One region of the Burkholderia sp. AU30198 genome, then DNA from elsewhere that is predicted to be linked to it. Evidence: predicted binding sites of a transcription regulator. Region 1 holds the regulator's gene; each other region holds the start of a gene.

The links. Region 1 encodes LexA, which represses DNA repair genes until DNA is damaged. Its sites were predicted from a motif close to ACTGTATNNNNATACAGT; they were not measured.
Region 2: imuA (translesion DNA synthesis-associated protein ImuA) is a predicted target of LexA. The motif match lies at 2,393-2,410, and genes of this name have one in related genera.
Region 3: LGN19_RS09435 (DUF2471 family protein) is a predicted target of LexA. The motif match lies at 3,125-3,142, and genes of this name have one in related genera.

Annotation. Positions count from the first base shown of each region.
Region 1 covers NZ_JAIZSA010000004.1:412,525-422,534, reverse strand. The annotation lists gene LGN19_RS12870 (universal stress protein) at 1-333, shown strand, start outside; gene LGN19_RS12865 (DUF2939 domain-containing protein) at 431-1,150, opposite strand; gene LGN19_RS12860 (hypothetical protein) at 1,180-1,515, opposite strand; gene lexA (transcriptional repressor LexA) at 1,542-2,189, opposite strand; gene LGN19_RS12850 (sulfate ABC transporter substrate-binding protein) at 2,454-3,491, shown strand; gene cysT (sulfate ABC transporter permease subunit CysT) at 3,614-4,507, shown strand; gene cysW (sulfate ABC transporter permease subunit CysW) at 4,504-5,451, shown strand; gene LGN19_RS12835 (sulfate/molybdate ABC transporter ATP-binding protein) at 5,465-6,523, shown strand; gene LGN19_RS12830 (CysB family HTH-type transcriptional regulator) at 6,602-7,528, shown strand; gene LGN19_RS12825 (DUF805 domain-containing protein) at 8,036-8,422, shown strand; gene LGN19_RS12820 (sugar ABC transporter substrate-binding protein) at 8,700-9,650, shown strand; gene LGN19_RS12815 (sugar ABC transporter ATP-binding protein) at 9,796-10,010, shown strand, end outside.
Region 2 covers NZ_JAIZSA010000008.1:32,473-42,482, forward strand. The annotation lists gene LGN19_RS18490 (ABC transporter substrate-binding protein) at 1-281, shown strand, start outside; gene LGN19_RS18495 (ABC transporter permease) at 421-1,317, shown strand; gene LGN19_RS18500 (ABC transporter ATP-binding protein) at 1,319-2,113, shown strand; gene imuA (translesion DNA synthesis-associated protein ImuA) at 2,424-3,131, shown strand; gene LGN19_RS18510 (Y-family DNA polymerase) at 3,064-4,551, shown strand; gene LGN19_RS18515 (error-prone DNA polymerase) at 4,558-7,761, shown strand; gene LGN19_RS18520 (GntR family transcriptional regulator) at 8,080-8,814, shown strand; gene nagA (N-acetylglucosamine-6-phosphate deacetylase) at 8,913-10,010, shown strand, end outside; gene LGN19_RS18530 (SIS domain-containing protein) at 10,009-10,010, shown strand, end outside.
Region 3 covers NZ_JAIZSA010000003.1:122,304-132,313, forward strand. The annotation lists gene LGN19_RS09420 (hypothetical protein) at 1-1,123, opposite strand, end outside; gene LGN19_RS09425 (NAD(P)H-dependent oxidoreductase) at 1,276-2,061, opposite strand; gene LGN19_RS09430 (LysR family transcriptional regulator) at 2,148-3,041, shown strand; gene LGN19_RS09435 (DUF2471 family protein) at 3,206-3,610, shown strand; gene LGN19_RS09440 (NADPH-dependent 2,4-dienoyl-CoA reductase) at 3,850-5,883, opposite strand; gene LGN19_RS09445 (AraC family transcriptional regulator) at 5,969-7,075, shown strand; gene LGN19_RS09450 (aconitase X swivel domain-containing protein) at 7,015-7,509, opposite strand; gene LGN19_RS09455 (aconitase X) at 7,502-8,749, opposite strand; gene LGN19_RS09460 (MarR family winged helix-turn-helix transcriptional regulator) at 8,935-9,363, opposite strand; gene LGN19_RS09465 (LysR family transcriptional regulator) at 9,454-10,010, shown strand, end outside.

The sequences.
Region 1 (10,010 bases):
GACGTCGCGTGTGGCCGGTTCGAGGAAACCGCGCGTGAGATCCTGCAGGAAGGGGTGAACTGGCTACGCGAGCGCGGCGTGCAGGCCGAAGGCCATTTCGCGTTCGGTTATCCGATCGACGAAATCGCGAATCTTGCGACGGAACTGCAGGCCGATCTGGTTGTTGTCGGCCATCGGTGCCGCAGCGGGCTGTCGAGATGGTGGATGGGCTCGGGCAACACACAACTGCTCGATCGCGTGAACTGCAGCATTCTGGTTGCGTGTTCGTCCGCGCAGGAGCAGAAAGCCGAAATCGCGCGTGAGCGTGAAGCGGCCACGGCGAACGGCAAATGATCCCATGATTCGATGACTGCCTGACCGGCGAATCGCGCCGGTCAGGCGTCGTGCCACGTCAGTGGCGCGGGCGCCGGCCGTGGCCAGCCGAGACTGGTCAAGCGTGCAGGTCGATCGCGGACAACTTCCACGAGAACAGGCCGAAGCGGTGGAATATCGCCGCGTAGCGCGTGCCATCGGCACTGCGCTGATAGGTCACGACGAATTCATCGATATTCCGGTATCCGGCGCTGGTTTGCTGCTGGTGCGGCGAATGCGTTGCATCGACCGGGCCGGCCGGTGCGGCAGCGGCGGGTGGTTGCGATGACGCAACTGTCGTGGTCGCGTTGCTGCCCGGAGTCGCTGCGCTCGCCGGTGCCGGATTGGCTGCCGGTGCGGCTGGCGTGTTGCCCGGTGCGTTGCTGCCTGACGGCAGATTCGACCATTCCGGTGGACGCTCCCCCGGATTGCCATACGGCGGCAGCCCGCTCATCAGCGCGGCCACGCCCTCCGGGGTCGCGTACGCATCGACCAGCGGGCCGATCAGCGCAGACCCGATCAGCGCGCCAATCACCGCGAACGGATTGTTCTTCTTCACCGCGTCGATCCGACGCATCAACTCTTCCGTGACCTGTTGCTTCAGGCTGATGCGCAGCGACGGAAAATCGACATATTCACTGATGGCCTGCGCATCGCGCGCATCGATCGCCGATTTCAGGCGACCGAGCGCGACGTACGGCGACGCGTAGGCATAGCCGATCGCCGCAACGACGGCGACGGCCAGCACGACGATCAGCAGGGGCTTGAGCCGCCAGGCGCGGCCCGACGATCCGGTCACGTTGCCTCCGGTGCGGGGATGTTCCGCAATCAGAGACCGCCCGGCGTGGCCGATCGTTCCTCTGCGATGCAGTGATCGATCATCCGGCACACGGCATCGATCGTGCCGACCATGATCAGGCGCGAACGGCCGTGATAGACGCGCACCGGTGCGCGGCGTGCGGGCTCTGCGTGATTCAGGCCGGCGTTCAGCGATACCCGCGCGAAAGCGGGGAGCGCCGACGGCAGCAGGGACGCCTGCCGTTCGACTGCGACTTCTTCTTGCACAGGCGCCGCCGCGGACAGCGGTGCGCAGGGCGTGCGGCCGCGCAGGTGACGCAGGCGACCGAATTGACGGAAAGGCAGCAGACGGGCAAGGCGTTCCATGATGTTCTCCTCAGCGAGACGGAATGTCAGAGTTCGCCCGAGCGGATCAGCCCGACGGCGATGCCTTCCAGCGCGAATTCCGCGCTGCCGGCCTTGACGAAGATGTTTTCGTAATCCGGGTTCTCCGCGATCAGCTCGAGACCGCCCGGCCGGCGCATCAGGCGCTTGACCGTGACGTCGTCGCCGAGACGCGCAACGATGATCTGGCCGTCCTTCGCTTCCGTGCGCTTTTGCACGGCGAGGAGGTCGCCGTCGAGAATGCCGGCGTCGCGCATCGACAGGCCGCGCACTTTCAGCAGGTAGTCGGGCTTGCTGGTGAACAGCGCGGGATCGCATGCGTAATGCTGCGAGATGTGCTCCTGCGCGAGGATCGGGCTACCGGCGGCGACGCGGCCGACGAGTGGCAGCGACAGTTGCATCAGACCGGCGTGCGGCAGCGTGAACTGGTACGGGGCGTCTTCGATGCCGAGCAGGCGGATGCCGCGCGACGCGCCGGCGGCCAGCTCGATCACGCCTTTGCGTGCCAGCGCACGCAGGTGCTCCTCGGCCGCATTCGGCGAGCTGAAGCCCAGTTCGGCCGCGATCTCGGCACGGGTGGGCGGGAATCCGGAGCGCTCGATCGCGCGGCGGATCAAGTCGAACACTTGCTGCTGACGGGCGGTGAGTTTGGTCATGGCTGAACTGTATGGATAGACAGTGAGCTGTATTTTTATACAGTAGTTCGGGAATTTCAAGTGTTACGTGAGGTTCGACGCGATCGCGCCGGTTCCGGCGTGATTTCACGGCGTCCGGACGCCGGTTCATCTGCCGCAACCGTCCATCCCGTCTGCGTTAGCACTTTTGGGTATTAAAAAATGAGGAACGATTATTTTTAATCATGTAACCCGTTCGTTAGACTGGCCCGACATCGCAATACCGACAACACTGGAGAACCAAGGATGGGCAAGCGCAATACGGGGCTGGTGGGCGGAGTGGGCCGCCTGATCGCAACACTCGCGCTGGGCGCGGCGGCGGCGCTGGGCGTCGCGACGCACGCGCAGGCCGATACGACCTTCCTGAACGTGTCGTACGACCCGACGCGCGAGCTGTATCAGGACTTCAACCAGGCGTTCGGCAAGGAGTGGAAGGCCAAGACGGGCGAGACGGTCAACTTCAAGCAGTCGCACGGCGGTTCGGGCGCGCAGGCGCGCTCGGTGCTCGACGGCCTGCAGGCCGACGTCGTCACGCTGGCGCTGGCGTACGACATCGACGCGCTCGCGAACAAGGGGCTCGTCAACAAGGACTGGCAGAAGCGCCTGCCCGACAACGCATCGCCGTATACGTCGACGATCGTGTTCCTGGTGCGCAAGGGCAATCCGAAGGGGATCAAGGACTGGGACGACCTGACCAAGCCGGGCATCTCGATCGTCACGCCGAATCCGAAGACGTCCGGTGGCGCGCGCTGGAACTACCTGGCCGCCTGGGCGTACGCGGTGCACAAGCCGGGCGGCAATGAGCAGACGGCGAAGGAATTCGTCACGAAGCTCTACAAGAACGCGGGCGTGCTCGACTCGGGCGCGCGCGGCGCGACGACGAGCTTCGTGCAGCGCGGGATCGGCGACGTGCTGATCGCATGGGAGAACGAGGCGTTCCTGTCGGTCAAGGAATTTGGCACCGACAAGTTCGAGATCGTCGTGCCGTCGGTGAGCATCCTGGCCGAACCGCCCGTCGCGGTGGTCGACAAGGTGGTCGACAAGAAGGGCACGCGCAAGCTGGCCGACGCGTACCTGAACTTCCTGTATAGCCCGCAGGGCCAGGAGATCGCGGCGCGCAACTACTACCGGCCGCGTTCGAAGAACGTGCCGGCGGAGCTGACGAAGCAGTTCCCGAAGCTGAAGCTGTACACGGTCGACGATACCTTCGGCGGCTGGACGAATGCGCAGAAGACGCATTTCGCGGACGGCGGCGTGTTCGATTCGATCTACAAGCCGCAGTAACGCCATAACGACAGCGGTGCGCCACGACAGCGCGCCGCATCCCCGACGGCTCGCCGGCGCAATGCATCGCGCCGGCGTTTGCGTCGGACCCATGAGCAGCAACGACCCAGCAAGAGCATCCGATGACGACGTACACCTTTCGCAAGCCGAGCGCGCTGCCCGGTTTCGGCGTGACGCTAGGCATCACGGTGGCCTATTTGAGCCTCGTGGTGCTGATACCGCTCGCCGCCACGTTCCTGAAGACCGCGACGCTGTCGTGGGACCAGTTCGTCACTGCCGTCACGTCGCCGCGCGTGCTCGCGTCGTACCGGCTGACGTTCGCGTCCGCCCTCGGCGGTGCGCTGATCAACGCCGTGTTCGGCTTCCTCGTCGCGTGGGTGCTCGTGCGCTACACGTTTCCGTTCAAGCGCCTCGTCGATGCGATCGTCGACCTGCCGTTCGCGCTGCCGACGTCGGTCGCCGGCATCTCGCTCGCGGCCGTCTATGCGACCAACGGCTGGGTCGGCCAGTATCTTGCGCCGCTCGGCATCAAGATCGCGTTCACGCCGGCCGGCGTGCTGGTCGCGCTGACCTTCATCGGGCTGCCGTTCGTGGTGCGCACCGTGCAGCCGGTGCTCGAGGATTTCGAGCGCGAGCAGGAAGAGGCCGCCGCGTGCCTCGGCGCGTCGCGCTGGCTGACGTTCCGCCGCGTCGTGCTGCCGTCGGTGCTGCCGGCGCTGCTCACCGGTTTCGCGCTTGCGTTCGCGCGCGCGCTCGGCGAGTACGGCTCGGTGATCTTCATCGCCGGCAACGTGCCGATGAAATCCGAGATCACGTCGCTGCTCATCATCACCAAGCTCGAGCAGTACGACTACGCGGGCGCGACCGCGCTCGCGGTCGTGATGCTCGTCGTGTCGTTCCTGATGCTGCTGCTGATCAACACGCTGCAGTGGTATCTGCAGCGCCGCACCAGCAAGGGCGCGAGCGGCCCCGCGCCCGCCACCGTCACCGCCGTCGCAGCAGGAGGCCAGCAATGAGCCAGGAGGCTACCGCCGTGCTGAAAAACCCGTCCGCCGCGCAGGCGCGCGCCGCGAAGCGGCTCGACCCCGTCAGCGAGTCGCGCGTCGTGCGCTGGCTGCTCACGGGCATCGCGCTGGCGTTTCTTGCATTCTTCCTCGTCGTGCCGCTTGCCGCGGTGTTCGTCGAGGCGTTGAGAAAGGGCGTCGGCTTCTATCTCGAATCGCTCGCCGATCCCGACGCGTGGTCGGCGATCAAGCTGACGTTGACCGTCGCCGCGATCGCCGTGCCGCTGAACCTCGTGTTCGGCGTGTGCGCATCGTGGGCGATCGCGAAATTCGAATTCCGCGGCAAGGCGCTGCTGACGACGCTGATCGACCTGCCGTTCTCGGTGTCGCCGGTGATCTCCGGCCTCGTGTACGTGCTGCTGTTCGGCGCGCAGGGCTGGTTCGGGCCGTGGTTGCAGGATCACGACGTGCAGATCATCTTCGCGGTGCCGGGCATCGTGCTCGCGACGGTCTTCGTCACGTTCCCGTTCGTCGCGCGCGAGCTGATTCCGCTGATGCAGGCGCAAGGCACCGACGAGGAAGAAGCCGCGCGCGTGCTCGGTGCGTCCGGCTGGCAGATCTTCCGCCGCGTGACGCTGCCGAACGTGAAGTGGGGCCTGCTGTACGGCGTGATTCTCTGCAACGCGCGCGCGATGGGCGAGTTCGGCGCGGTGTCGGTCGTGTCCGGCCACATCCGCGGCGTGACCGACACGATGCCGCTGCACGTCGAGATCCTGTACAACGAATACAACTTCGCGGCGGCGTTCGCGGTGGCGTCGGTGCTGGCGCTGCTCGCGCTCGTCACGCTCGCGCTGAAGCTGCTCGCCGAGCGCCACCTGGCCGCCGAACTGGCCGGCTCGCGCGACGCCGTTCCCGCACATGCCGGCCCCGTCGCCGCCGTTTCGTCGAAATCGTAAAGAGGCAACCAGAATGGGTATCACCGTCCGTCACCTTCAGAAGCGCTTCGGCGATTTCACTGCGCTCGACAACGTATCGCTCGACTTCCCGCCCGGCGAACTCGTCGCGCTGCTCGGGCCGTCCGGCTGCGGCAAGACCACGCTGCTGCGCGTGATCGCGGGCCTCGAGCACGCGGATGCGGGGCAGGTCGTGCTGCAGGGGCTCGACGTCGCGTCGGTCGGCGCGCGCGAGCGCCAGGTCGGTTTCGTGTTCCAGCACTACGCGCTGTTCCGCCACATGACGGTATTCGAGAACGTCGCGTTCGGGCTGCGCGTGAAGCCGCGCCGCGAGCGGCCGTCGGAAAGCGTGATCCGCGACAAGGTGCACGAGCTGCTGAAGCTCGTGCAGCTCGACTGGCTTTCGCAGCGCTATCCGTCCGAGCTGTCGGGCGGCCAGCGCCAGCGGATCGCGCTGGCCCGCGCGCTCGCGGTCGAACCGAAAGTGTTGCTGCTCGACGAACCGTTCGGCGCACTTGACGCGAAAGTCCGCAAGGAACTGCGCGGCTGGCTGCGTCGTCTGCACGACGACCTGCACATTTCGACGATCTTCGTCACGCACGACCAGGAGGAGGCGCTGGAAGTCGCGGACCGCATCGTCGTGCTGAACCGCGGCCACGTCGAGCAGGTCGGCAGCCCGCAGGACGTCTACGATCATCCGCAGAGCGCGTTCGTCTACGAGTTCCTCGGCGCGGCCAACCGGTTGCCGGGCACGGTCGCCGGGCGCGGCTTCGTCGCCGAGGGGGCGGCCGCGCCGATCGAGGTCGACGCCGATTTCGCGGGCCCCGCGAATGCGTACGTGCGGCCGCACGACCTGCAGCTGTGGCCGGCGGGCGAAGGGCACCGCGACGGCATCGCAGTGGACGTGCGCCGCGTGATTCCGCTCGGCGGTTCGGTGCGCGTGGAGCTCGAGGCGCGCGCAGGCGGCGCGCTCGAAGCCGAACTCGACCGCGACGCGTGGCGTGCGCTGTCGCTGCAGGTCGGCGACGGTGCGACGGCCGTGCCGCGCGCGGTGCGCGTATTCCCCGCGCGCTGACGCGCGGGTGCAGGGCAGGAGGGGGCGGGTGCCGCTCCGATTACACAAGCAAACAACGACAGCCTAAGAGGCATACCCATGAATTTTCAGCAACTGCGCTTCGTGCGCGAAGCGGTACGCCAGAACATGAACCTGACGGAAGTCGCGAACGTGCTGTACACGTCGCAGTCGGGCGTGTCGAAGCAGATCAAGGATCTCGAGGACGAGCTCGGCGTCGACATCTTCATCCGCCGCGGCAAGCGGCTGACGGGGCTCACCGAGCCCGGCAAGGCCGTGCACCAGCTGATCGAGCGGATGCTGCTCGATGCCGAGAACCTGCGCCGTGTCGCACGCCAGTTCGCCGACCAGGACAGCGGCCACCTCGTCGTCGCAACGACCCACACGCAGGCGCGCTATGCGCTGCCCAAGGTGATCCGGCAGTTCACCGACGTGTTCCCGAAGGTGCACCTCGCGCTGCGCCAGGGCAGCCCGCAGCAGATCGCGCAGATGATCCTGAACGGCGAGGCCGATCTCGGCATCTCGACCGAGGCGCTCGACCGCTACCCGGACATCGTCACGTTCCCGTGCTATTCGTGGCACCACACGGTGGTCGTGCCGAAGGACCATCCGCTCGTCGGCCGCGAGAACCTGACGCTCGAGGAAATCGCCGAGTACCCGATCATCACGTACGACCAGGACTTCACGGGCCGCTCGCACATCGACCAGGCGTTCACGCAGGCGGGTGCCGTGCCCGACGTCGTGCTGACCGCGATCGACGCGGACGTGATCAAGACCTACGTCGAACTCGGGATGGGGATCGGCGTCGTCGCGGCGATGGCCTACGATCCGCAACGCGACACGGGGCTCGTCGCGCTCGACACGCAGCACCTGTTCGAAGCGAGCACGACGCGGGTCGGGCTGCGCAAGGGCGCGTTCCTGCGCGCCTATGCGTACCGGCTGATCGAGATGTTCGCGCCGCACCTGAACGAAGCGGAAATCGCGGGGCTGTTGCGCGAAGCCGTCTGACGACAACGCGTCGCGCGCCGTCCGCGCCATTGCAGCGGATGGCGCGACGTACCTGCGCGGGGGTTGTCATGCATTGGGCGGCGGCAGGCGATCTGCCGCCGCCTAGGTTGTTCGATTCACCGAATCATCGACCGCCATCGCGGTTTCCAGTCCGATTCATCACCACACGCGGCGAACGCGATGCGGTCGCCTGCCGGCACACCATCAAGGCAGCACGTGCGAGCACCCCGTTTCGGGTGCCGTCATCCGCCATACCGGGCGACCCGTTTCCCCATCGATGTGATTCAATGCGCGTGAATGCCTGCGGGCGGGCGTTGACGCGGCCCTTCGACCACCACCTGACCGGTAGGCCCACACAGCGGCGCAATGCACAGCACCGGAACGAGCCGCGGGACGCATGACCGACAGTCGGTTCGCATTCACTGAAGCCCGCACGCGGATCGCCGGTTCCGACACACTCCGCGACATATTGTGCAGTACGCAACACGCGTGACGAAGAGGTAAACAATGAATCTGAGATGGTTTCTCTTTTCCTTCGAAGGCCGGATCGGGCGCCTGCCGTGGTGGATCTACGCGCTGTTTTACGCTTTGCTCAGCGCGTTTTTCGATGCGGGTTCGCGCGGTTCGTCGAATGACGATCTGCCGCCGCTGGTGATGGCGGTGCTCGTCGCCATCGGGGTCATCGCGGTGTGGTCGTCGATTGCGGTGGGCGTGAAGCGGCTGCACGACATCGACAAGTCGGGATGGTGGATGCTGTTGCTGTTCGTGCCGATCGTTGGCGCGCTCGCGTTGTTCGTGATGAACGGCTTCATCGCCGGCACGCCGGATGCGAACCGGTTCGGCGAGCCGCCGTCGGTTGATGAAGACGAGCCGGCACCGCAGGACCCGGCGTGACGCGCGCTCCGAATAAACCCTTAAATATTGATCAGACAGGTTGCGCGCCGACACGAATCGGTACAGCATAGCCTTCACTCCGCCGGCGTCCCGCCGGCGGCGGCGCGTCATCGACAGCACGCGTCAGGCAGTCGGCCGTCTGCCTCGCTTCCATTCCGTGGTACCGACAGCAGCATCGATGGCCGTTGTCCGGGTAGTGTGGCGCAAACGTTTGCTCACATTAAAACAACAGTCAAACAATCGTCCGGCCCTTGGGGCCAGTCGCCAGGAGATGTGTATGAATGTCCTCTTTCGCCGTCGCTTCCTGACTGCCGCACTCGCCGCCGTCGCGGTCGCCGCCGCACCGGCCGTCCACGCGCAATCGACGGCCAAGCCGAAGGTCGCACTCGTGATGAAGTCGCTCGCCAACGAGTTCTTCCTGACGATGGAAACGGGCGCGAAGGAATACCAGAAACACAACGCGAGCCAGTTCGACCTGATTACCAACGGCATCAAGGACGAGACCGACACCGCGAACCAGATCCGCATCGTCGAGCAGATGATCGTGTCGAAGGTCGACGCGATCGTGCTCGCACCGGCCGATTCGAAGGCGCTCGTGCCAGTCGTGAAGAAGGCGGTCGACGCGGGCATCATCGTCGTGAACATCGACAACCGGCTCGACCCCGACGTGCTGAAGTCGAAGAACCTGAACGTGCCGTTCGTCGGGCCGGACAACCGCAAGGGCGCGCGCAAGATCGGCGATTACCTCGCGAAGCGGCTGAAGGCGGGCGACCAGGTCGGCATCGTCGAAGGCGTGTCGACGACGACCAACGCGCAGCAGCGCACGGCCGGCTTCCAGGACGCGATGAAGGCGGGCGGAATGAAGGTCGTGTCGGTGCAGTCCGGCGAATGGGAAATCGACAAGGGCAATGCGGTCGCTGCCGCGATGCTCAACGAATATCCGAACCTGAAGGCGCTGCTGTGCGGCAACGACAACATGGCGATCGGCGCCGTGTCGGCCGTGCGTGCGGCTGGCAAGCAGGGCAAGGTGCTCGTGGTCGGCTACGACAACATCAACGCGATCAAGCCGATGCTGAAGGACGGCCGCGTGCTCGCGACCGCCGATCAGTACGCGGCGAAGCAGGCGGTGTTCGGCATCGACACGGCGCTCAAGGCGATCGCCGAGCATCGCAAGCAGGCCGACATGTCGGGCGTGGTCGAGACGCCGGTGGATCTCGTGACGAAGTGACGCGGCCCCGATGCGGCCGCCGCCCTCAAGAATTTGGCGCGGCGGCCGTTATCCGGGGTGAGCGCGATCACGGCCACTGCATGCACATGCACTTGTGAGCGTCACACCCGCGCGCCGCGTGCGCGCGGCCGCAACCAGGATCGCGATGGACCCGACCTTCCAACCCTCCCGCGCAGCCCCTCCCGTGCTGTCCGTATCCGGCATCGGCAAGACCTATGCCGAACCCGTGCTCGCCGACGTCACGCTGACGCTCGAGCCGGGCCACGCGCTTGCGTTGACGGGCGAGAACGGCGCAGGCAAGAGCACGTTGTCGAAGATCATCGGCGGGCTCGTCGAACCGACCGCCGGCACGATGCTGCT
Region 2 (10,010 bases), on a different contig from region 1:
CGCTCGTGAAGGTCGCGAACGAAGCGAAGATCCCGCTCGTCGCGGGCGACACCGACAGCGTGAAGCGCGGTGGCATCGCGGCGCTCGGCATCAACTACGGCGACCTCGGCCGCCAGACGGGCAAGGTCGTCGCGCGCATCCTGAAGGGCGAGAAACCGGGCGCGATCGCGTCGGAGACGAGCAGCAACCTCGAACTGTTCGCGAACACGGGTGCGGCCGCGAAGCAGGGCGTCACGCTGTCGCCGGATCTGCTCAAGGACGCGAAGACGGTCATCAAGTAAGCCGCGGCCCGACCGCTGCGCTTGCGGGCCCGATCCGGGCCTGAACGACCTCGCCGGACGGGCGGCTCCCACCCGGGGCCGCCCGTTCGCTTCGCCCGGCCGTACACGTCCGGCCGGGAAGCAACAGGATTTCCCCATCATGTCTCTGTTCTCGTTACTGGGCGCCCTGGAGATCGGCCTGATCTTCAGTCTCGTCGCTCTCGGGGTGCTGATCTCGTTTCGCATCCTCAACTTCCCCGACCTCACCGTCGACGGCAGCTTTCCGCTCGGCGGCGCCGTCGCCGCGACGCTGATCTCGGCCGGCTACGACCCGTTCAGCTCGACCTGCCTCGCGATCGTCGCGGGCGCGGTGGCCGGCTTCATCACCGGCTGGCTCAACGTGCGCCTGAAGATCATGGATCTGCTCGCCAGTATCCTGATGATGATCGCGCTCTATTCGGTGAACCTGCGGATCATGGGCCGGCCGAACGTGCCGCTGATCACCGAGCCGACCGTCTTCACCGTGCTGCAGCCCGACTGGATGCCCGACTACGTGCTGCGTCCGGCGCTGCTCGCGATCGTCGTCGTGGTCGCGAAGCTCGGCCTCGACTGGTTCTTCTCGTCGCAGCTCGGCCTCGCAATGCGCGCGACCGGCGCGAACCCGCGGATGGCGCGTGCGCAAGGCATCGCGACCGGCCGTGCGACGCTCGCCGGGATGGCGCTGTCGAACGCGCTCGTCGCGCTCGCCGGTGCGCTGTTCGCGCAGACGCAAGGCGGCGCGGACATCTCGATGGGGATCGGCACGATCGTGATCGGGCTGGCTGCCGTGATCATCGGCGAGACGCTGCTGCCGGCGCGCCGGCTCGTGCTGACGACGCTCGCCGTCGTGCTCGGCGCGATCGTCTACCGCTTCTTCATCGCGCTTGCGCTCAACAGTGAGTTCATCGGGCTGAAGGCGCAGGATCTGAACCTCGTGACGGCCGCGCTCGTCACGATCGCGCTGGTGCTGCCGGCGACGCGCAAGAAGCTGTTCGCGCGCAAGAACGGAGGGGCCTGACATGCTGTCCGCACAAGACCTGAAACTCACGTTCAACCCCGGCACGCCGATCGAGACGCGCGCGCTGCGCGGGCTGTCGCTCGAGATTCCCGACGGCCAGTTCGTCGCGGTGATCGGCTCGAACGGCGCCGGCAAGTCGACCTTCCTCAATGCGGTCAGCGGCGACCAGGCCGTCGATGCGGGGCGCATCTCGATCGATGGCACGGACGTCACGCGCAAGGCCGCGTGGGACCGCGCGCACCTCGTCGCGCGCGTGTTCCAGGATCCGATGGCCGGCACCTGCGAGGCGCTGACGATCGAGGAGAACATGGCGCTCGCGATGGCGCGCGGCGCACGGCGCGGCTTCCGGGGGGCGCTCGACCGGCCGTCGCGCGAACTGTTCCGCGACAAGCTGCGGCTCCTGAACCTCGGCCTCGAGAACCGGCTGACCGACCGGATCGGGCTGCTGTCGGGCGGCCAGCGGCAGGCGGTGAGCCTGTTGATGGCGTCGCTGCGGCCGTCGCGGATCCTGCTGCTCGACGAGCATACGGCCGCGCTCGATCCGAAGACGGCCGCGTTCGTGCTGGAGCTGACCGCGCGCATCGTCGCCGAGAGCAAGCTGACGACGATGATGGTCACGCACAGCATGCGGCAGGCGCTCGACTACGGCGACCGCACGGTGATGCTGCACCAGGGGCAGGTCGTGCTCGACGTGTCGGGCGACGCGCGCAAGGGGCTCGACGTGCCGGACCTGCTGCAGATGTTCGAGAAGGTGCGCCACGAGCAGCTCGACGACGACGCGCTGCTGCTCGGCTGACGGGCGGCAGGCGGGCTGGCGCGGTGTGCAGGGTGCGCATCGTGCCGGTCGGCAGGCCGGCTGGGCTGGGCGCGGTTCGGCCCGGCCCGGTTGCGCGATCCGGTTCGCGTGCGCCGTATCGACTCCGGAGGCGCGGGGCGGGCGTGCTGGCCACGCGCGCCGGTGATGCCGGGGGCGACGCGCCGTCATAAGTCGGGCCCGCCGGCTTGTTACCGGTCTTTCATCTGACAAAGGACCGGTTTCGTACCAGTACTGTTCGGCGTGGACGCATTGCCATATACTGTATATCCATACAGTTGTGGGTGGCGTCATGCTCGCATCCTCCATTTCTCCCGAATCCCTTCATCCGTCGCTTTGGCGCGGCTCGCAGCTCGCGCGTGGCGGCCCGCGCACGATCGACACGGGTTTTGCATCGCTGTCCGCCGAGTTGCCGGGCGGCGGCTGGCCGGTCGGCGGGCTCGTCGAGCTGCTGGCCGCGCAGCCGGGCTGCGGCGAGATGCGGCTGCTCGCGCCCGCGCTCGCGCGCACCGTCAGCGCGCGGCGCCCGCTCGCGCTCGTCGCACCGCCGCAGTCGCCGCATGCGACCGCGCTCGCCAGTCTCGGCGTGCCGGCCGACGCGCTGCTGTGGCTGCGCGCCGGCAGCCGCACGGATGCTTTGTGGGCTGCCGAACAGGCGCTCAAGACCGGCTGTTGCGGCGCGCTGCTGCTGTGGCAGGACGCGCGGCCCGATGCGCTGCGGCGTCTGCATCTCGCGGCTGCGCGCACGGGAGACACGCTGTTCGTGATGCTGCGCCCGCTGTCGGCCGAGCGGCAGCCGTCGCCGGCCGTGCTGCGGGTCGCGCTGTACCCGGTGCCGGGTGGCGTGTCGCTCGACATCGTCAAGCGGCGCGGCCCCGCCCGCAGCGAGCCGCTCGTGCTCGACCTGCCGTCGCCCATCGTGGAGAGCCGCTATGCGCGTCTTGCTCGGCATCCATCTGCCGCGCCTGCCGCTCGACGTGTGCGTCGCGCCTCCGTCTGACGGCGAGGCCGGCGGCGCCGGCTGTGCGGTGCTCGAGCAGGGTGTCGTGCTGATCGCCGACGCGGCCGCGCGCCGGCAGGGCGTGCGCGCGGGCATGAAGCGCGGCGGCGTGCTCACGCTCGCGCCGCACACGCAGCTCGTCGAACGCGATCCCGCGCGCGAGGCCGATGCGCTGCGCGCGGTCGCGCTCGCGTTGCTGCGCTTCTCGCCGTGCGTCGCGCTCGATGACGAAGCCACGCTGCTCGTCGACGTCGGCCCGAGCCTGCGCTTGTTCGGCGGGCTGCCGTCGCTGTGCCGCCAGGTGCGCGCGACGCTCGCGGCGCTCGGCTATGCGGCGCGCCTGTCCGCCGCGCCGACCGGGGGCGGTGCATGGCTGCTCGCGCGTGTGTCGGCCCGTGCACGCATCCGGCGCCGCGTTGCCGGCCAGGTGTCGCTCGTTCGTTCGCTCGACAGGCTGCCGTGCGTGCTGCTGCCCGATGCGCGCCCGTATGCAGGCTGGTTCGACGGCCTCGGTTGCCGCACGCTCGCCGATCTGCGCGGCCTGCCGCGTGCGGGGCTGCAGCGCCGCTGCGGCCCCGCGTTGCTGGCCGCGCTCGATCGCGCGTATGGCGATGCGGTCGAGCCGCTTGCATGGATGGCGGTGCCGCCCGTGTTCGACGTGCGGCTCGAATTGCAGGAGCGCGTCGAATACGCGGAAGCCGTGTTGTTCGTTGCACGGCGGCTCGTCGTGCAGCTCTGCGGCTGGCTGGCCGCGCGGCACCTGTCACTGGCCGCGATGACGTTCGATCTCGAACACGAGCGCGGCCGCCAGGCCGTGCCGCCGACGCCGCTCGAACTCGCGTTCGCGTCGCCGGTGCGTGACGAGGCGCATTTCATGCGGCTGCTCGGCGAGCGGCTCGCGCGCGTCGAGTTGCCGGCCGCGGTGATCGCGGTGCGGCTGAAGGCCACGCGCGTCGAATCGGTCGCGCCGCCGGCCGACGATCTGTTCCCCGAGCCGGGCGGCACGCGCGAGACGCGCGCGCGGCTGTTCGAGCTGTTGGTTGCGCGGCTCGGCGCGGACAACGTGCTGCGCGCGGCGCCCGTCGCCGATCACCGGCCCGAGGCCGCGAACCGCTGGCTGCCGCTCGACGCGCAGGCCGGCAAGCCAGCCGGCGGGCCGCCCGCCGTGCCGCCGAGGCCAGCGTGGTTGCTGGCTGAGCCGCTGGCGCTGTTGATGCGCGGGGAGCGGCCGGTATTTCATACGCCGCTGAGGATGATGTCGTCGGTGGAGCGGATCGAGGCCGGGTGGTTCGACGGTCAGCTCGCTGCACGCGATTACTGCGTCGCGCAGGACGAGGCCGGTGCGTGCTACTGGGTGTTCAAGGAGCGGGCGGGGAGCGAGGCCGAGCCGCGCTGGTTCCTGCACGGCCTGTTCGGGTGAGCGGCGATGGTTGCGGAATTCAGCTGGCTGCCCGATTACGCGGAGTTGTTCTGCCGTTCGAACTTTTCGTTCCTGCATGGCGCGTCGCATGCGGAAGAATTGGTCGAGCGTGCGTTCGAGCTCGGCTATCGCGGGATCGCGATCACCGACGAATGCTCGCTCGCCGGCGCACCGCGCATGCATGTCGCGGCGAAGGCGAAAGGACTGCCGCTCGTCATCGGTTCGTATTTCGAAGTCACGCCGGATGAAGTCGCGCCCGGCCACGATCCGGGCCCCGGCGCGTTCGGGCTCGTGTTGCTTGCGCAGAATCGTGAAGGCTACGGCAACCTGTCCGAGCTGATTTCGTGGCGGCGGATGGAGTCACCGAAGGGCACTTACAAGCTGACGTCGCGGATGCTGTCGGCGCCGCCTGCCGAGTTTGCGCATTTGCGCGGCCTGCCTGACTGCTTCGCGATTCTCGTGCCGACGTATCCGGTGCGTGCTGATGTCCTCGATGCGCAGGTCGCGTGGTTTCGCACGACCTTCGGCGAACGTGCACGGCTCGGGCTCGTGCAATTGCAGCGCGCGCTGGACGGGGCGCAGCGCGAGGAGATTCGTGCTGCGGCTGAGCGGCGTGGCGTGCGCATCGTCGCGCTCGGCGACGTGACGATGCACCGGCGCTCGTGCAAGGAACTGCAGGACGTGATGACGGCGATTCGCGTCGGGATGCCGGTCTCCGAATGCGGGTATGCGCTTGCGCCGAATGCGGAACAGCATTTGCGCGCGCGGAACCGGATCGGGAATCTGTATTCGCCGGCGGAGATCGAGGAGACCTGCACGATTCTCGATACGTGCGACTTCAAACTGGACTCGCTGCGCTACGAGTATCCCGACGAGATCGTGCCGAAGGGGCTCACGCCGACGAGCTATCTGGAGCAGGAAACCATGGCCGGGGCGGCCACACGCTATCCGCAAGGTGTGCCGGAGAAGGTGTCGAAGCAGATCCGGTATGAACTCGGCCTGATCGCACAACTGAGCTACGAGCCGTTCTTCCTGACCGTCTACGACATCGTCAAATACGCGCGCAGCCAGAACATCCTGTGCCAGGGTCGCGGCTCGGCGGCGAACTCGGTCGTCTGCTTCTGTCTCGGCATCACCGAGGTGAATCCCGAGCAGAGCACGATGCTGTTCGAACGCTTCATCAGCGTGGAGCGAGGCGAGCCGCCCGACATCGACGTCGACTTCGAGCATCAGCGTCGGGAAGAAGTGATCCAGCATATCTATGAAAAATACGGGCACAACCGCGCCGCACTCGCCGCCGCCGTATCGACCTATCGCCCGCGTGGCGTGCTGCGCGAAACCGGCAAGGCGCTCGGCGTCGATCCGATGCTGGTCGATCGCGTCGCGAAAGCGCATCGCTGGTTCGATGGCAGCCGCGACCTGCTGCAGCAATTCTCGACGATCGGGCTCGATCCCGAGACGCCGCTCATCCTGGCGTGGGCCCGGCTCGCCGCGCGGCTGCTGAACTTCCCGCGCCATCTGTCGCAGCACTCGGGCGGTTTCGTGATCAGCCGCGGCAAGCTCACGCGGCTCGTGCCGGTCGAGAACGCGGCGATGGACGGGCGGCGCGTGATCCAGTGGGACAAGGACGATCTCGAAGCACTCGGGCTGATGAAGGTCGACGTGCTCGCGCTCGGCATGCTGTCGGCGCTGCATCGCGCATTCGACATGCGTACCGCGTGGCGCGGGCCGCCGGAGCCGGATGGCGAGCCGTTCACGCTGAAGCACATTCCTCAGGATGACAAGGCGACCTACGACATGATCTGCCGTGCCGATACGGTCGGCGTGTTCCAGATCGAATCGCGCGCGCAGATGTCGATGTTGCCGCGCCTGCGCCCGCGGACTTACTACGATCTCGTGATCGAGGTTGCGATCGTGCGACCGGGGCCGATCCAGGGCGGGGCCGTGCACCCCTATCTGAAACGGCGCCAGGGCATCGAAAAGGTCAGTTATCCGAAGGAGGACTTGAAGCCGGCACTCGAACGCACGTACGGCGTGCCGATCTTCCAGGAACAGGTGATGCAGATCGCGATGATCGCGGCAGGCTTCACGCCTGGCGAGGCTGATGAACTGCGCCGCGCGATGGCCGCGTGGAAGCGCAAGGGCAATCTCGAGCAATATCACCGCAAGATCGTCGACGGGATGCGCGAGCGCGACTATCCACCCGACTTCGCCGAACAGATCTTCGAGCAGATCAAGGGCTTCGGCGATTACGGTTTCCCCGAAAGCCATGCAGCCAGCTTCGCGAAACTCGCGTACGCCAGCAGCTGGCTCAAATGCCACGAACCGGCGATCTTCCTCGCCGCGCTGCTGAACAGCCAGCCGATGGGTTTCTACCCGCCGTCGCAACTCGTGCAGGACGCGAAGCGCCACGGCGTGCAGGTGCTGCCGATCGACGTGACGCAAAGCAACTGGGAAGCATCGCTCGAAGCGCTGCCCGACCAGCCGCCTCCCGATGGCCAGCCGGCCGTGCGGCTCGGCCTGTCGCTCGTGCGTGGTCTCGGCGAAGCCGCGGCGCGACGCATCGAAGCGGCACGCGCAACCGACCCCTTCGACAACGTCGATACCCTCGCGCGCCGCGCTCAACTCGAACGCCGCGATCTCGAAGCGCTCGCCGCCGCGAACGCGCTTGCAACGCTCGCCGGCCATCGTCGCGATGCGTTGTGGCAAGCGGTTGCAGCAGCCCCCGAACGCGACCTGCTCGCGACCGCGCCGATCGACGAACCCGAGAGGCCCGCGCTCGGCGCGCCGTCGGAAGCCGACGACATCCTCGCCGACTATCACACCACCGGCCTCACGCTGAACCGCCACCCGGTCGCGCTGCTGCGGCCCGCGCTGCGTGCGCGGCGGCTGTCGTCCGCGGCCGAACTGCACGACCGCCCCGACGGCCGGCTCGCGCGTGCGTGCGGGCTCGTGACTGCGCGGCAGATGCCGGGCACCGCGAAAGGCGTGATGTTCATGACGCTCGAGGACGAAACGGGCTGCGTGAACCTGATCGTCCGGCCCGAGCTGCTCGCGCGGCAGCGCCGCGAAACCCTCGATTCGCGTTTGCTCGCCGCGTCCGGTGTGTGGCAGGTCGCGAGCGACGTGAGGCACCTCGTCGTGCAGCACTTCGAGGATCTGACGCCGCTGCTCGGCGGCCTGCGCACGTCGAGCCGCGAATTCCATTGACGCCCCGTTGCGGGGGCGGCGCGCCTGCCGTTATCCGTGCATACCAGTCGGCTCAACTGGTTCTATTCAGGTCTCATATTCGCGCCCAAAATCTGGCCTGACCGCGCACTGGAACTGTCCCCTTGCATACCAATCCGGGTAAATCCCTATCCCGTACTTCGTTGTAAACAAAGGGTTTATGGGTGCTAAAACGCTTGCCGGACAAGGCTTCCAGCGATTTCGGCACCGCTAATACCAGTTCGTTGACTGGTATTATGGTGGTTATATAATGCCCTCACTTTCGACGGCCTGCGGTCGTCGTCCGACACCCGGAGGCACATGGAAACCGGCTGGTCCGAACTGGCGCCCGATCCCCTCAGCGACACGCCGCTTTATCTGCAGCTCGCCCGCAACCTGGCGAGCGCGATTCACGCCGGCGCGTGGCGGGCCGGTGAGGCGCTGCCGTCGGAGCGGCTGCTGTCGATGTCGGTCGGCGTGTCGCGGATCACGGCCCGTCGCGCACTCGCACTGCTGGTCGAGCAGGGGCTGATCAAGCGGGCGCGCGGGGCGGGCAGCTTCATCACGCCGCGCGTTGCCGATCCGCTGTCGCGTCTCGTCGGCTTCACCGAGAAGATGCGGCAGCGTGGCTTCGTGCCCGATTCGGTGTGGCTGTCGCGCACGCTGCGCGCCGCCAACCGCGACGAGATCACGCGTCTCGGCCTCGCGCCCGGCGCGACGGTGGCGCGGCTCGAACGGCTGCGCCGCGCGGACGGCATCGTGATGGCCGTCGAGCACTCGACGCTGCCGGCCGCGGTGGTGCCCGATCCGCAGGTGCTCGGCGCGTCGCTGTACGAATACCTCGAAGCGCGCGGGATGACCGTCGTGCGCGCGCTGCAGCACTTTCGCGCGGCGAACGCGACGCACGCGATCGCGAAATGGATGGCGGTGAAGCCGGGCTCGGCGCTGCTGGTGATCACGCGGATCGGCTACGGCGCCGACCAGCGCGCGATCGAAGTGAGTGAAACGTATTGCCGCGACGACTACTACGACTTCGTCGCCGAACTGAAACGCTGACGCGCGAGACTGCCCGCGCGCGGCAAGCGTGAAGTAACGACACGAATTTGCAAATCACGACGCGGATGCCTGCGTCACCAGATCATCAAGAGAACGTCATGCTGACTGGAAACATCCTTACCCCCGACGGCTGGATTCACGGTTCGCTCGATAGCGAGAACGGCCGCATTACGACCCTCGACGGCAAGCCCGTCGATCCCGCGAAGAACGACGCGCCTTACATCCTGCCCGGTTTCATCGACCTGCACGTGCATGGCGGCGGCGGTGCCGACGTGATGGAAGGTGGCGACGCGATCGAGACGATCGCCCGCACGCACGCGCAATTCGGCACGACGAGCCTGCTCGCGACGACGATGACCGCGCCGCGCGACGAACTGATGAAAGTCGTCGGCAACCTCGGCAGCGTCGCGCGCACCCGCACGCCGGGCGGCGCGCGCGTGCTCGGCGTGCACCTCGAAGGCCCGTACATCAACCCCGGCAAGCTCGGCGCGCAGCCCGACGCGGCCGTGTCGGCCGTGCTCGACGAAGTGCTGAAGTACCTGTCGATCGCGCCGATCCGGGTCGTCACGCTCGCGCCGGAAATCGCCGGCCACATCGAGATCATCGGCGAGATGGCCGCGCGCGGCGTGCGCGTGCAGCTCGGCCATTCGCTCGCGACCTACGACGACGCGGTGGCCGCGCTCAAGCACGGCGCGTGCGGATTCACGCACCTGTTCAACGCGATGTCGCCGCTGCATCACCGCAACCCGGGCCTGGTGGGCGCGGCGCTTGCGCACGCCGAATACGCGGAAATCATTCCCGACCTGCTGCACGTGCACCCGGGCGCGATTCGTGCTGCGCTGCGTGCGATCCCGCGCCTGTACGTCGTGACCGACAGCACGTCCGCCACCGGCATGCCCGACGGCGAATACCGGCTCGGCAGCCAGCACGTGACGAAGTGCCTCGGCGGCGTGCGCCTCGCCGACGGCACGCTCGCCGGCAGCACGCTGACGATGGACCAGGCGCTGCGCAACCTCGTGTCGCTCGGCCTGCCGATCGCCGACGTGTCGAACCGGATGTCGCGCTATGCGGCCGACTACCTCGGCGTCACCGATCGCGGCCGCCTCGAGCGCGGCGCATGGGCCGACCTCGCGGTGTTCGATCGCGACCTGAACCTCACCGCGACCTACGTCGAAGGAGAATCGATTGTCGAATAT
Region 3 (10,010 bases), on a different contig from region 1:
CGACGATCGCTTCCATCAGCGTCTTGTCGAAATCGTCGGCGGTTTTCCAGCCGTTGCCGTCCTTGACGAACGTGAAATCCCCCTTCAACTGCAGCATCGACGGCGCGCCGATCGCGCCGAGCAGCCGGTCGCGATAATCGATCAGCAGCGGACACGATACATGGTCGCCGTCGATCTGCCGGCAGTCGGCGGCCGGCATGACGCCCAGCACGCTGCTCGCCAGCGTCGTCGGCTTGTCGTCGCCGAACATCGGCTTGCCGTAGCTCGGCATGCGCGCCGACACCGCCTTGTCGAGTTGCGCGACGCCCGCCATGAAAGCCGTGCTGATGACGTCGCGGCCGAGCGGTGCGCCGAGCTTCGGATCGAGGCCCTGCGCACTGTAGCGAACCGTCACGTATTCGGGCGGGAACATCTGCACGACAAAGGCGCTCTTGTCCTTGTCGTCGTGCCGGACCACATAGCCGATCGTCGCGTGCTCGTCGGCGATACTCACGTCCACCAGGCAGCCGCGCGCGCGATTGGCCTCGTCGTAGCCGACTTCACGCGGGTTGCTGACGTGCGGAAACGACTTGCTGCCCTGCTCGAGCATCTGCATCGGGTTCTTGCGCATCATGTCCCTGCGCGCGTCGAACAACAGCGAATTCAGCGCCGTGGTGGTGCTCGACGCGCCGCACGCGGGCGCCGATGCGGGCCACAACAGGTAGGCGCCCACCGCCAGCGCGGCAGCCAGGCCGCCGAAGCCGATCAGCATCTGCTTCTTCTTTTGCTCGCGCCGGATCGACGCAACCGTTTCATCCAGACGTTGTTTGAACCGGGGCGGATCGATCTCCTCCAGCATCGTCATCAGGACGAGTTTCTCGTCGGCGCTCGCGTAGCTGCCGTCCAGCAGCTCATGCGTCGCTTTCGCCTCGGCGTCCGCCGTCGTGTAGCCCTCGGCGATCAGCCAGTCGAGCATGTTGCGCGCCGAATCGGTATCGGGAAACTCGGCCGGTGCGTCCCTCAGACGCTGGGTGACACGCGCCGCCTGCTCCTCCGTCAGATAGCCGCCGGCTTCGAGCGTGATCAGCAGGACGGCGCGGTTGTCATCGATCGGTTCTGCCTGGCCCGGTTGTTCGAAAGTCATCGTTGCTGTTCTCCGTCGAGACCGATTCGCTGCGCGGGCCATGCCGGCCTATTGTGCAGACGAATCGCGTCGATCTCCGGAAACTACTTGATTCGGGCGCAGGTGTCGACATGCCCGCGCGCCGCCCTCTCGCGCGGGCCTGCCATGCGTCATCAATACTCGTGCGCCAGATGCGCCGCATAGCCCACCTTCCCCGGTGCGATTTCGTCCTTCAGCGTCAACGCCGGGATCTCGTAATCTCCCGCGTTCTGCCGCCGGAACGGAATCGGCTGCGTCGTCCACAGTTCGTCCAGGTGCTTGCCGAGCGCCGCACGCGTTTCGTCGAAGCGCGCTTCGTTCATCTTCCCCGCCCGGTAGATCACGAACGGCGGCAGCACGGAGAAGCCCGGGTAATACAGCATCCCGTGCTGGATCGGGAACAGCACGTCGTCGATCGGTCCGTTGATGCCGCGCGGGCTGTAATGCGATTGCCACCCGCCTGCCGTGACGATGAGCATCGCGCGCTTGCCGGCAAACGAACCTTCGCCGTAACGATTGCCCCAATGCGTGTCGGAATGCTCGCCCACTCCGTAGGCAAAGCCGCACGCGTACACGCGCTCGAACCAGCCCTTCATGATCGCCGGCATCGAGAACCACCACAGCGGGAACTGCAGGATCACCGCATCGGCCCACCTCAGCTTGTCCTGCTCACGCACGATGTCTTCGCGCTGCGTGCCGGTTGCGAACGCGTGCTTCGAGTCGTTCGACGGATCGAAACGCGCGTCCGGGTCACGCCCGGTCATGTCGTCCGCGTCGAACGCCGCCTTCCAGTTCATCGCATACAGGTCGGTCACCTGCACCGTGTGGCCGGCCGCTTCGAGATGCTCGACGGCGAAATCACGCAACGCGCCGGTCAGCGAACGCGGTTCGGGATGGGCATAGACGATCAGCACATTCATGTTCGGTACTCCGTTGATTGAATGACTGCAGGATGCCGCGACCGAAGGTATATTTGAAATGAATTCCTGATATTGCAGGTATAGCCATGAATAATCTCAGGCGACTCGATCTCAATCTGCTCGTCACGCTGGACGTGCTGCTCGCCGAGCACAACGTCACGCGCACGGCCGAGAAGCTGAACATGTCGCAGCCGTCGGTGAGCGTGCAGTTGCAGAAGCTGCGCGACCTGTTCGGCGATCCGCTGCTGCTGCCGGGGCCGCGCGGGATGCGGCCGACCGCGCGCGCGGAGGCGCTGCGCGAGCCGTTGCGGGACGCCATCGAAGCGATCGAACGCGCGGTGATCCCCGCCACGCCGTTCGATCCCGCCACCGCGCAGAACACGTGGCGGGTGGCGGCGACCGACTACGGCGAATCGACGATCGTCCTGCCCGCGCTGAACACGCTGCGTTCGACCGCCCCCGGCACGCGGCTCGCGATCGTCGAGCTCGTGCCGCCACGAATCGAGCAGGATACCGAACGAAATGGCATCGACCTCGCCTTCCACACGACCGAAGGATCGCCGGCCGGCATGCGGCGGCTGCCGCTGTTCGTCGAGCGTTACGTGCTCATTGGCCGCGCCGGTCACCCGAAGCTGAAACGGCGCCCCACGCTCGCGCAGTTCGGCACGCTCGAGCACGTGATCACGTCGCCCGACGGCGCCGGCTTCTTCGGCGTGACCGACGAAGCGCTCGCAAAGGTGGGGGCCACGCGGCGCGTCGTGCTGTCGGTGCCGCACTTCCTGTTCGTGATGTCGGCCGTCGCCAGCACCGATCTCGTCGCGATGGTGCCCGAGCGGCTGGTGCGCGACGTGCCCGCGTTGCGGGTCGTGGAAGCGCCCGTCGACGTGCCCGGCTACGAAATGTCGATGCTGTGGCACGAACGCGTGCATCGCGATCCGGCCCACCGGTGGTTGCGGGAGACGATCGCGGCAGCGGTGTAGATCGTTCGCTTGCCCGGTGCGGCCGCCCGCTTCGGTGGCCATCGCACAAAATCCTTCATCCGGGGCTTGAAACCGCGCCAAACACTGTATATATTTACAGTGCTTTTGCACCATTTGACCCGAATTCCGTCATTCACAGACGAACGGACTTTTGTGAGGCGACCATGTTCCAGGCATCCGCATTCGATCCCGAGCAACCCGGCTTCAACCCCGTCCACTTCGAGCGCGCCGCGCAACGGGCGGTCGTCGATCTGCAGCGTGTCGCCGGCGGCCCCGCGCAGCGGGCGCTCGGCCTGCGGCGCCGCACCCATCCTGCGGCCGTCCGCACGATGAGCTGGCAGGCGCTGCTGAACGTCGAAGAGCTGGCATTCTCGAATGCCGGCTTCCTGAACCGCAACGATCCGGCCGTCGTCGACGCGTTCATCCGGCTACGCGACAGCCGCCTGGTCGCCTCGGACGTCGAAGAGCCGGTCGACTGGCGTCGCGACGATGATGATCTGCCGGCCATCTACCTGATCGTCAAGGCGATGCTCGACGCGGAAGAGGAAGAGCGGGCAGAGGCGGCCTGAACGGCGCCGGCCGCTCGCGCTTGCCGGGGTCGTGCCGCCACGTTGCGTGGTGGCGCGGGACACCCGCTACATTGATGGCCTGTGCGCGCGTATCGGCGTATCGGCGTATCGGCGTGTCGGCGTGTCGGCGTGTCGGCGGATCAGCGGATCAGCGGATCAAATGGCAAATTGTGGTTCGTCGCGCCGGCAACGCGCCGTCACGCGACGAACATCGTCACGAACGCGGCAGCAACCGCCCGTTACAACCGGGCCGCGAGCCGCGCGCCCTGATCGATCGCGCGCTTCGCGTCGAGTTCGGCGGCCAGTTCCGCGCCGCCGATCAGGTGCACCGAGCGCCCGGCCGCCTGCAGCGGCGCGAGCAGCGCGCGCTGCGGCTCCTGCCCCGCGCAGAGCACGATCGTGTCGGCCTCGATCAACTCGTGATCGGTGCGCTGCTCACCGTACGACACATGCAGCCCGCGCGCGTCGATCAGTTCATAGTTCACGCCGCCGATCATCTTCACCTGCTTCATCTTCAGCGTCGCGCGGTGAATCCAGCCGGTCGTCTTGCCGAGCCCCTTGCCGAGCGGCGCGGCCTTGCGCTGCAGTAGCGTCACGTCACGCGCGGGCGCCGCCACCTGCGCACGCGTCACGCCGCCACGCGTCGCGGCCGGGTCGGTCACTCCCCATTCGGCCTTCCACTCTTCCAGATCGAGCGCCGGCGATTCACCTTCCTGCACCAGATACTCGGCGACATCGAAGCCGATCCCGCCCGCACCGATCACCGCGACACGCCGGCCGACCGGCTGCCTGCCCGCGAGCACGTCGATGTAGCTCAGCACGTTCGGCCCGTCCTGCCCCGGAATCTTCGGGTCGCGCGGCGCGACGCCGGTCGCGAGCACGATCTCGTCGTAGCCGCCCGCGATCAGGTCGCTCGCGTCGACGCGGCGGTTCAGGTGCAGGTTCACGCCGGTCAGCTCGACCTGGCGGCCGAAGTAGCTCAGCGCTTCGTGAAACTCTTCCTTGCCCGGAATCCGCTTCGCCATGTTGAACTGGCCGCCGATCTCGGCCGCGCCGTCGAACAGGTCGACCTGATGGCCGCGCTGCGCGAGCACGGTCGAACATGCGAGCCCGGCCGGACCCGCGCCGACCACCGCGATGCGCTTCGGTTGCGCGGCGGGCGTGTATTTCAGCTCCGTCTCGTGGCACGCGCGCGGATTCAGCAGGCACGACGCGATCTTGTTCTTGAACGCATGATCGAGACACGCCTGGTTGCAGCCGATGCAGGTGTTGATCTCGTCGGCGCGGCCCTGCGCGGCCTTGACCACGAACTCGGCATCCGCGAGCAGCGGGCGCGCCATCGACACCATGTCCGCGCAGCCGTCCGCGAGGATCTGCTCGGCCACTTCGGGACGGTTGATCCGGTTGGTGGTCACGAGCGGAATGCCGACCTCGCCCTTCATCTTCTTCGTCACCCAGGCGAACGCGCCGCGCGGCACCGACGTCGCGATCGTCGGCACGCGCGCCTCGTGCCAGCCGATCCCCGTGTTGATGATCGTCGCGCCCGCGCGCTCGACGGCCCTCGCGAGCTGCACGGTTTCGCTCCAGTCGCTGCCGTCCGGAATCAGGTCGAGCATCGACAGCCGGTAGATCAGGATGAAATCGCGGCCGACCGCTTCGCGCGTGCGCTCGATGATCTCGATCGGCAGCCGGATGCGGTTCTCGTACGAACCGCCCCACTGGTCGGTGCGCTTGTTCGTATGCATCGAGATGAACTGGTTGATCAGGTAGCCCTCGGAGCCCATGATCTCGACGCCGTCATACCCGGCCTCACGCGCGAGCTTCGCGCAGCGGACGAACGCGCGGATCTGCCGCTCGACGCCGCCCGCGCTCAGTTCATGCGGCGCGAACGGCGAGATCGGCGACTTGATCTTCGACGGCGCGACCGCGAACGGGTGATAGCCGTAGCGGCCCGTATGCAGGATCTGCAGCGCGATCTTGCCGTCTTCCGCGTGCACGGCATCCGTGATCTGGCGATGCCGCCGCGCGGCGGCTGACGTCATCAGCGTGCCGCCGAACGGCTTGGTCCAGCCGGCCACGTTCGGCGCGAAACCGCCCGTCACGATCAGGCCGACGCCGCCGCGCGCGCGTTCGGCGAAATATTCGGCGAGCCGCGGCAGCGTCTTGCGGCTGTCCTCGAGGCCCGTGTGCATCGAGCCCATCAGCACGCGGTTCTTCAGCGTCGTGAAGCCGAGATCGAGCGGGGCGAGCAGGTGGGGAAAGGTCGTGGTCATGATGAGCGTGCCAATTCGTGCCAATAAGCGATGCGTGACATCGTAGGCGCGCGCCGCCTTGAACGTGAGGGGGCAAACAGCCATAATGCTTGTCATTTCCGGCCAAGACGACATGACCTCCCCTCTCGCCAAGGACCGCCTCGGGCTGCGCCGGCCGACGATTCCGGTCGCCTATACGCGCCTGCTGCTGCAGGCGCTGGCCGAGCGCGGTGTCGATCTGGCCGCGGTGCGCGCCGGCACGGGCCTGCGCGACGCCGTATTGGCCGAACCGGACGCGCGCGTCGCGCCGTCGCAATGGGGGCGGCTCGTGCTCAACGCGATCGAGATCGGCGGCGATCCGGGCATCGGGCTCGCGTTCGGGCTGCTGCTGAAGCCGACCGTGCACGGCTTTCTCGGCTACGCGACGCTGACCGCGCGGGACATCCGCGAGGCGCTCGCCGTCACGCAGCGCTACTTCCGGATGCGCAACCGCCAATATCGCCTGACCTACGACGAAGACGAACGCGGCGCGACGCTCGAACTGCACGGCGTGCAAGCCAGCCCGGTGCTGCAGCATCACGTGATGTTCGAATTCGTGCTGACGGGGCTCGCGCAGAACATCTCGCAATGGGCCGGGCGCGCATCGCCACCGATCAAGCTGCAATTCGTGTGGCCTGAGCCGCCCTATTTCGCGCGCTATCGCGATCAATTGCCGCCGGTCGAATTCGGTTGTGCCGCGAACGCGCTGTGGATCGCGCGCGATGTGCTCGACTGGCCGCTGCCGCTCGCCGACGAAGTCGCGCACCGGCAGGCGCTCGTGCAGGTGGAACGCGAGTATGCGCAGGTGCGTCAGGAGGAAGGCGATCTGGTCGAACGCGTGCGCGCGGAGCTGGCACGTGGCGCCGGCGATTACCCGGGGCCGGAGACGCTCGCCGACGCGCTGCTCGTGTCGACGCGCACGCTGCGGCGCCGCCTGGAGGAAGCCGGTTCAAGCTATCGGCAATTGCTCGACGAAGCGCGGTTTCGCGACGCGAAGCAGTTGCTCGCCGCGTCGGATCTCGACCTGAAGACGATCGCCGAGCGGCTGCAATTCACCGACCCGGCCAATTTCACGCGCGCGTTCCGGCGCTGGGCCGGGCAGACGCCGAGTGCTTACCGGGAGGCAGCAGGCGGATTGGGGGAGCCGGCGTCAGGCGCCGCGTCGCCGACGTAAATCTTCGCAGCACCGTCACCCTCGGCCGCTTCGATCCGCACGTCCCCCGTCGCGGCGACGATCGCGTCGTACACGTCATCGGTCACGCACACCACCGGCACCGCGATCGCATACAGCTCGGCGGCCACGATCGCGCCGATCGAGATGATCAGGTCGCGCTCCTTCAGCACGATCCCGACCGGCCCCGTGCCGTTGCGCACGGCCTCCGCGAGCACGCTGCTGCTCGAACTCGAGCCCTTCGCATGCGGCATCACCATCACCTTGCCGGCGAGGCTCGCGCCGGCCTGCGGATGCCCGCGATCGACGATCTTTCCCGCGCCCGAGTCGTAGCCGCCCCAGAAGCTGAGCGGCTTGTCGAGCACGAACGTCAGCGCGCATGCGCTGCCCGGCACGAGCGTGTCGCCCGTCAACAGCTTGCCTGTCGCGTCAGTCATCGAATCGCACCTTTCCTTCATACGCCGAGCGCACGCATTCGCGCATGCTGCCGTACGCGACCGTCACGCCGATGTTCGCGGGCGCATACGACGCCCATTTCCCCGAATTGGTCATCACGAGCCCCGACAGTTGTTTCATCACCGGCGTGATGTACGTGCAGGTATCGACGACGATCTGGATGCCGCGTGCCGCGAATTTCTCCGCGAGACCGGCCTCCTCCAGCTCCCACAGGATGAACCGGCTCGTGTTCACGTAGAAATCGCAGGCGGGCTTGCCGTCGAACGCGTCGAGCAAGCTGTCGAGCGTGCGGAATTCGGCCAGCGAGAAATGCGGCGTGCCGAGCGCCACCGCGACGAGCGCGTCGCCGGCCGCGCCGTGGTTCAGCGTGTGGCGAATCGCGTCGAGATCGGCCATCGTGACGTCGACCGTGCGTTGCGCCGCTTGGCCGTGCAACGCGGCATCGAGCGTGGGCGCCTCGGGGGTCACACCGACCGCATGGAACAGCGCGACGGCACCGCTCGACGCGGCAGCCGCACCCAGCGCCTTGAGTTCGTCTTCGGTGGTGTCCGCCGGCAGCCCGACGATCGCCGGCACGACCGCGCCCGCGATCCTGCCGATCAGCAGCCCAAGCGCGGCGAAATAGATGTCGCGCGACGCCAGGCGGCGGAAGTCCGGCGCGTTGAACACGATCCGCGCGGCGCGGTTCGCTTCGACATGCAGCCCCGCATACGGCGCGCGCCCGGTGATCGCCGCGGCCAGGTCGAGAAAATCGCCGTACCGGCTCGTCCGCGCGCCGAGCACCGAGTTCGCGAACACGATCGCGTTCGATTCGGCCCAGGCGATCTGCTCGCCTTTCGCGGGACGGTTCTTCAACTGGTACGGCGCGCACGTGAAGCTCGATTCGCAGCCGAGCTGCAGATGCGCATCCATCAGGCGCTGCGCGTCGCGCTGGATCGTGCGGTCGCCGTGGTAGAGCTCGGGATGGATCAGGTCGAGCGAACCGACGTTCAGCGTGGTCGGCACCGCGACCTTCGCGCCGGTGTCGACGAAATACTCGACGAAGTCGAGGCTGGTCTGGCCGTGGTAAAGACAGCCGTCGATATGCGCGGACGTGATGTCGATCAGGTGCGGCGCGGACATCACTTGCGCCGTGCGCACGACGATCCGCATCGCGCGCGCGACGCCCTCGCCGAAATCCCCGCGCAGCATCGCGCTGTCGCGGTCACTCAACTGCAGCATCGGTGGCTCCTCTGACGCGTGCCGGCGGCGCCGGCCCGTGAAATCCGTCAGGGGACTCTACAACTGGAAATAAAAACTGTCCAGATCGCCATCGAACCGGACAGTTTCAAAAACCAATTCCCTCCCGCGAGCGCCACTAAAGAGGCCAATGGCTCGAATTCCGCTCCAGTTTGCCGCCAGCTCGTCTAGCGTTCCGCGGTCACACTGAACAGTTCGTCGCGCAGCGCCTTCGCGCGGTCGCGACCGAACTGCGTCTCGAATTCGTCCTGCGCGGCCTGCCATGCGACTTTTGCCTGCGCGAACGTGCGCTCGCCCAGCTTCGTGAGGCTCAGCGCATGCGCGCGCGTATCGTGTTCGGACGCGGCCGTCGCGACGAAGCCGTCGCGCTGCAGCGGCTTCAGCGCGCGCAGCAGCGTTGTGCGATCCATCACGAGCGCATCGGCGAGTTCACTCATCAGCAGGCCAGGCGTGCGCGTCAGGTTCGCCATGATCGAGAACTGGGCGGGCGTGACGCCAACCGGGGCCAGATGGCGCTCGTACAGTTGCGTGACGAAGCGCGCCGCCTGACGCAGCGCGAGGCAGTTGCACGCGTGGGCAATCGAGGTGTCGTTCATGCTTGGCAATTTATATGTGCATATGCATAAAGTCAATGTACACTCCGCCGTAACAAGGCCGGTGGCCGGCCTCGCGTCAAGGAGACGGACATGGACTACATCGACAAGCTGCGGATTTTCCGGTCGGTGGTGGAGATGCGCAGCTTCACGCGCGCCGCCGACATGCACGGCCTCGCGCGGCCTGTCGTGTCGCGCGCGGTCGCGGATCTGGAGGCGCGCTTCGGCAGCCGGCTGCTGCACCGGACCACGCGCCAGGTGTCGCTGACCGAAACGGCCGAGCGCATTTACGAGCGCTGCGCGGCCGTGCTCGACGAACTCGACTCGCTCGAAGCCGAAGCGCAGACGCACACGCGTGAGCCCGAGGGTCTGCTGCGCCTCGTCGCACACACGACGGCCGCGCTGAACCAGCTGGTGCCGCTGATCGCCGGCTTCAAGGCCGCACACCCGAAGGTACGCCTCGACGTGACGCTGACCGAGCGCCCGGTCGATCTGGTCGGCGAAGGCTATGACATCGGCATCGTCGTGCCGTACATGCTGACGAACGAATCGACCGTCGTGCGGCTCGTCGAACGGATTCCGCTCGTGATCGTCGCGACGCCCGCGTACCTGCGCGCCCATTCGCGCCCGGTCACGCCCGCCGACCTCGC